3 regions of the Lysinibacillus telephonicus genome follow, and region 1 is predicted to be linked to each of the others. Evidence: predicted binding sites of a transcription regulator. Region 1 holds the regulator's gene; each other region holds the start of a gene.
The links. Region 1 encodes CtsR, which represses protease genes until heat stress. Its sites were predicted from a motif close to ATGGTCAATAAAGGTCAAACA; they were not measured.

Region 1 (2,280 bases):
ATCATTTGAAATTAAGACAGAAGCCGATTTTTCTTTTTTAGATAAAAGCGGGCTTATTAAGTGCTTTTCTACTAACACTTGACGCTGTAATAGCGGCATATCTTTAATAGTAAAATGTGAAAAGTTATGCTCTTTATTACTTATTTGATGCATTGCATCTGTTACGATTTCATCTACTTGTATTGCTTCATGATCTGTAAAGCTTAATGGGAATCGGTAACCATCTAGGTTCCTTGCCAAACGAATGCGTGTGCTTAATACAATATCTGCATCAAGTCCTTTATCACCCATCCAACCTGGAGCACCGCTTTTTAAAAAGTGTTCAAGATTCATGGTGTATCCACACCCCCATGTTCAAGCTTACGTTCGATTTCTCTTATTTCATCTCGTAATTTAGCCGCATCTTCAAATCGCTCTTCTACAATTGCTACCTGTAATTGTTCACGTACAGATTCAATTTGTTTTTTCATCCACTCTTTATTGTTATTCATTTTTCCAGGAGCTTTTCCACTATGCTTTGTTCCAGCTTGAATTTTTGTTAGTACTTGAGGAAGCTGTTTACTAAACGTCTCATAACATTGTGGACAACCTAGCTTGCCTTCATTCAAGAAATGGCGAAAAGTAAATCCACATTTTGGGCATTGTGCAGCCTTTTGTGTGACTGTTTGTTGCTTTTCCTGTGTTTCACTTTTCCATACAGGTAGACCAAACAAATTTGAAACAAGTTGGTGTATTGGTATTTGATCCTCTTTATGGAAATCTAAATTGAAAGGATGAAACTGACTGGCACAAACCTCACAATAATGTCTTTCACTTTTTTGGCCATTAATTACTTGTGTTACCGTTATAGTTGCTTGCCGCTCTTTACAGTGTTCACAAATCATGACCCTCCACCTCTTTTTAACTTAAGATTTAAAATTATAAATTTCATTTACTGCTTTTTAAATAAGTAGAACAACATGCTTCACTACCATTTCATATTATTCGTATTTTAATGTTGTTAGCATGGATTTTAAAATATAAGACCTGAGTTCGTCCCTAGTCGGTAATTGCAATCGAAGAGTAGCTCGGTCAATTGCAGCAAGCATCAATTTAGCTTCTCGCTTAGAAATGACCTCTTCATCAATTAATCGGTAGATTATATCTTCAGCCATAGATTGTGTGGCGCCATTATGAACTTGCCTTATCATATCTTCCAGCAAGTCAATTTTCGAATTTGCTTTTACGCGTAAAATTCGGATATAGCCGCCGCCTCCACGTTTGCTTTCGACTAAATAACCCCTTTCAGCAGTAAATCTCGTATTGATAACATAATTTATTTGTGAGGGTACACACTGGAATTTATCCGCCAATTCGCTGCGTTTAATCTCAATATGTCCTTGACCACCTAATTCGATAACTTGCTTTAAATAACCTTCAATGATGTCAGATATATTTCTCACTTTTTATACCTCACCTCACTCGCTACTGACTTTGACTATCTTTGACTATATTATATAAATGGAAAAATCAAAATGCAAATTAAACGCCTATATTAATTTATAAAAAATTCACATGCAGCTTGCTTGGCAGAGAACTTTTTTTCATAATTAGAGCTGGTATAAATATTAAAAAAATCGACAAAATCGTTTTTTAAACGTTCTGTCGATTAGTATTTCTTTTTTTAATTAAACATAATCATTTTTATAAACAGTTGATTATACCCATCTTCCAACGATTGGATAATCCCAGCTTGTTTCACCCAACGCTTTAACAATACCGATAATCGGAACGACAATCGTCATAATTCCGAAGATAATTAAGAACGGAATGCCAATTATTAAGAAACTTAAAAGTGAGGAAATAAAAATCAATAACCACATTACCGCTTGGAATAATAATGCCTGAATTGAAATTCGTTTCACTTCTTCATCTACGCTTAATAAAAAGAATAAAATTGGAACTAACACTGGAGCAAAAAATGCACTAGCATGTATAATGACCTTTGACCATTTACTATCCATTTATATATCAGCCTCTCTTAACTTTTTTCTTGATAGTATATATACGACTAACTTAAACATTAGTTTCATCAGATTTAATATTTTTATAAAAATAAAAAAGAGCATCGAACCCAAATTCATCTGCTCTTTAAAGTTTAATTATTTAGATGATTTTTTATTAATATTTGATGGCTTTTCATCTGGTATTTCCTCATCATTATGCGGAAACAACCCATGAGCTAATATACCCGAAAAAATGGTTGCACTAATGACAATTAAAATCTTATGATAGGTTGGA
Region 2 (2,280 bases), 840 kb from region 1:
TTTTGTTCAAGAAGCAAATCGCTATAAGTCTGAAGTGTATTTACAAAAAGATGAGAAAAAAGTAAATGCTAAATCTATCATGGGTATTATGAGCTTAGCTATAGCAAGAGGAACATCAGTGACACTTATTGCTGACGGCAAAGATGAAAATGAAGCACTAGATGGATTAATTAAGCTTATTCAAAAAGAAGAATAGGCAGAGCTTTGTAAACGCTCGCAGTAAGGGTCCGTCTAAAAAGGCAGTTTGGACTGCCCCTTGTGCCGAGGATAGGCATGTTTTGGTGTAACCATCATAAAAAGCAAATATTATACTTAGATTAAAGCAAAGGGCTTGTTCAGAAAATAGTTTCTGGGCGGCTCTTTCTTATTTAAGAAGCAAAACCAATATTAGTGAATAAATATATAATAACCGTACAAAAAATTAAGCCCATACAAAAAAGCACAATCCAGCTTTTAAAGCTGAATTGTACTCTTTTTAGAATGAGCTGATATAGGTATTAAGCTTTCTCGTTACTACGTGTAATAATACCGTCGATTAAACCATATTCTTTCGCTTGTTCTGCAGTCATGAAATTGTCACGGTCAGTATCTTGTGCAATTTTTTCTAAAGGTTGGCCAGTACGCTCAGATAAAATTTTATTTAATTTATCGCGTAAGAATAAAATGCGTTTCGCAGCAATTTCAATTTCAGTTGCTTGACCTTGAGCGCCTCCAAGTGGTTGGTGAATCATAACCTCTGCATTTGGTAATGCATAACGCTTACCTGGTTCACCAGCAGCTAGTAAAAATGCACCCATTGATGCTGCCATACCGATACAAATTGTTGATACTTTAGGTTTAATAAATTGCATTGTATCGAAAATCGCCATGCCAGCAGTAATTGATCCACCAGGTGAATTGATATATAGTGAAATATCTTTATCTGGATCTTCAGCTGCTAAGAATAACAATTGCGCTACGATTGAGTTCGCAACATTGTCATCAATAGCACTACCAAGTAAAATAATGCGGTCTTTTAATAAACGAGAATAAATGTCATAAGCACGTTCGCCGCGATTTGTTTGTTCAATAACTGTAGGAATTAAATTCATTATTAAATCCTCCTTATTAAAGGTTAATTTGTTTACATAATGCTGAAGTAATCTTCAGCTGTAACAATATCATACACAGAATAGTCAAGGAAGGTCAAATATAAACTCTGAGGATGAGAAAATATTATTCACTACCTATTGTATGGATAAAAAAGAAATAATCACCACGTTAAATAAATAATAATTGGAAACGACTTTTACTTTACAGTTGAATTATGATACAGACATTTGTATAATAGTAAAGTCGTCATTTGAACAAAATGATGTTTAAAATATTTCCTTGTTTAATGTGTAAACCTATTTATAAGTGTCCTCGTGGTGTAATGGATAACACAGAAGATTCCGGTTCTTCCGCTGGGGGTTCGATTCCCTCCGAGGGCGCCATTTTACTGTTTAAGATACCTATATATAATATGAGAAAACCGTGCAAACATTGAGTATCAACGTTTGTGCGGTATTTTAACGTTTTAGTGCATGTTCGAGGTAACGATAATAAAACGACGCTCAAATACTATACATTTTCTCTCTATTCGTAATGAATGTGATTATTTAGAGCTGTGCTATTGGAAAACATACTGTACACTAAATGCTTCATGAGTTTGATGAAGATTTTGGAATCTAAGTTCTTTAATGCCGAGTTTGTTTAAGTTTCGGTTTAATTGTTTATTAACTGCAATATTACTTACCACTTTAACTTTTCCATCTAACTTGAAAATTAAACCATTTTTTTCAACTTCATATTCATTTAGTTTTTTACTTCCTTCATACGTTAATGTATTTTTCAGTTTCTTTTTAATGGGCACAGAGCTACTAATTTAGGCTTTTCTTGTATAGTCTATTAAGATATAACAGTACTATTATTAAAGAGCGTGCTACCTTTAAAATACGGATAAATAGATTACTATACACGACTTAACTTGAATGTTTTTTAATTAACAGGATTCACATGAGCAGGGAAGGGGAAAAATTGAAGTTTCTAGATATTAACAAATAACTAGTTTATTAAATATTTTTCAAAAAAACTATTCAAAACGGTTGATTATTTCCTTGAAAGCTAGTACATTAGTTAATGTTGTGATTTATAACGAATGATAAGTTTTTATTAGTGCTACATATCAAGCCATCAAATTATTGATTTGTAGCTGTTTTTCGTTTGTTACAATATGCCCTATAAGGGCGCCATTTTACT
Region 3 (2,280 bases), 1.3 Mb from region 1:
CAAAGTAAATCATCTAAAATGGATGCTTTTTTTAGCGGATGAGAAAGATAAGTTAATTGGAATTATAAGAAAAGATATTAACTCGGCCTAATTTGGTCGAGTTGTGTTTATGAAATTCCTATTAAACTATTTACCGTTGAATTTAGTTTTTGAGGTGTTTTTAGTCAAACTTTATTCCAAGGCTACAACTCCTAATCAATTCTGCAAACAGATGCCGGACAATTTTCGCAGCATATTTCATTTTTTAAATAAGGTAAATCTAATACTGTAATGTATCCTTTATCAAAAGAAATAATTTTTTGCTTTTTTAAATCATTTAACATACGATTAATCATTTCTCGACTAGTTGAGCAGAGATTTGCTATATCTGTATTTGTCAAACTGTAATTAATAAACACCTTTTTTTCATCAATTACTTCACCATAAGTATTTGATAATCGAATTAGTGTTGAGTATAATGCACCCTTTTTTCCGTGTAAAATTAAGTCGCGCAATAAGCTTTGATTTTTAAGATTTTCATTTTGTAGCCATCTTAAATAATCAATCATTAGTGAAGGCTGTTGAGTCAACATCATTTCAAGGGAATCCTTGCTAATTGTAAGAAGTTCAGTTTGAACGATTGCTTTTGCAGATGTTGAATGCATTGTTAATGGACTAAATAAAGTACATTCTCCAATAATATTTTTTTTTCCACAAATTCGAAAAGTTAGTTCTTTTCCACTTTCAGTTTCTTTACTAATTTGTACTGAGCCGTTTTTAATTAAAAAAATATCGCCGGCACTTTCACCCTCTTGAAAGATACGACTGCCTTTATCAACTTTCAGTAATAAGCCATGTTCCTCAAATAACCGATAAAAATCTACAGGTAATGAATTTATCAATGTCATCGTCTCATCACATCCTTTAAATAGTGAAAACTAATGCAATTTTTAAGGATAATTAAATAAAATTCAAAAATATGTATCCAAATATAGAATAGCATAACTCTTTAAAATATCGAAAAAACTTTATAGTGATAATTTTTGCATTTACTTTTTAAACAGCTTATAATCAAAATAGTCAAAAAAGGTCAAAGTGTAATTTCCATTTTGAAAGGGTGTTAAAGGATGCAATTTCAGCAGCAAGATAATCGTAGTCCATTAGAGCAATTTGGTCGCAATTTAATTGAACAAGTAAAAAATGGCAAAATGGATCCTGTTATTGGTCGTGATGAAGAAATTCGAAATGTAATTCGTATCCTATCAAGAAAAACGAAAAACAACCCTATTTTAATTGGTGAGCCTGGTGTAGGTAAGACTGCAATTGTTGAAGGGTTAGCACAAAGAATTGTTCGAAAAGATGTACCAGAAGGGTTGAAGGATTGTATCCTATATGAGCTTGATATGAGTGCTTTAATTGCAGGAGCAAGCTATCGTGGACAATTTGAAGAACGTTTAAAAGGTGTATTAAAAGAAGTAAAGGACTCGGACGGTCGTATAATATTGTTTATCGATGAAATTCATACGATTGTTGGGGCGGGAAAAACTGACGGAGCAATGGATGCAGGAAATATGCTAAAACCAATGCTTGCCCGTGGTGAATTGCACTGTATTGGTGCTACTACTTTAGATGAATATCGTATGTATATTGAAAAGGATCCGGCTCTTGAACGACGCTTCCAACAGGTCATGGTACGGGAACCTTCTATAGAAGATACGGTATCCATTTTACGAGGATTGAAAGAGCGCTTTGAATTGCATCATGGAGTTCGTATTCATGACCGCGCAAATTTGGCGGCAGCAGAGCTTTCAAATCGTTACATTACGGACAGATTTTTACCTGATAAAGCAATTGATTTGATCGATGAAGCATGTGCTATGATTCGTACAGAAATTGATTCAATGCCGCAAGAACTAGATGCGGTTACTCGTCGTGTTATGCAATTAGAAATTGAAGAACAGGCTTTAACTAAAGAAAAGGATGAAGCTAGCAAGAAACGTTTAGATGTGCTACGTTCAGAATTAGCAACTTTAAAGCAAGCTGCTGAAGATATGCGCAAAAAATGGGAGCAAGAAAAACAAAGCTTGCAGACAATCCAGAAAAAACGAGAACAGTTGGATCGCTACCGTCGAGACTTAGAAGAAGCTGAAAGTAAATATGACCTAAATAAAGCGGCGGAGCTTCGTCATGGTAAAATTCCTGCATTGGAGAAAGAATTGGCAAGTCTTGAAGAAGAATTAAAGAAAGAATCAGAAGCAAGAATTTTACGAGAAGAAGTAACTGCTGAGGAAATTGCAGCGA

Region 2: clpP (ATP-dependent Clp endopeptidase proteolytic subunit ClpP) is a predicted target of CtsR. The motif match lies at 1,172-1,192, and genes of this name have one in related genera.
Region 3: MKY04_RS05500 (ATP-dependent Clp protease ATP-binding subunit) is a predicted target of CtsR. The motif match lies at 1,056-1,076, and genes of this name have one in related genera.

What each region holds. Positions count from the first base shown of each region.
Region 1 is NZ_CP155468.1:4,444,835-4,447,114, forward strand. It holds gene MKY04_RS21515 (protein arginine kinase) at 1-333, opposite strand, end outside; gene MKY04_RS21520 (UvrB/UvrC motif-containing protein) at 330-884, opposite strand; gene MKY04_RS21525 (CtsR family transcriptional regulator) at 981-1,442, opposite strand; gene MKY04_RS21530 (DUF4870 domain-containing protein) at 1,698-2,003, opposite strand; gene MKY04_RS21535 (hypothetical protein) at 2,142-2,280, opposite strand, start outside.
Region 2 is NZ_CP155468.1:3,600,199-3,602,478, reverse strand. It holds gene MKY04_RS17460 (HPr family phosphocarrier protein) at 1-196, shown strand, start outside; gene clpP (ATP-dependent Clp endopeptidase proteolytic subunit ClpP) at 498-1,091, opposite strand; tRNA gene MKY04_RS17450 (tRNA-Arg) at 1,401-1,475, shown strand; gene MKY04_RS17445 (hypothetical protein) at 1,652-1,894, opposite strand.
Region 3 is NZ_CP155468.1:1,171,452-1,173,731, forward strand. It holds gene MKY04_RS05495 (Crp/Fnr family transcriptional regulator) at 192-887, opposite strand; gene MKY04_RS05500 (ATP-dependent Clp protease ATP-binding subunit) at 1,107-2,280, shown strand, end outside.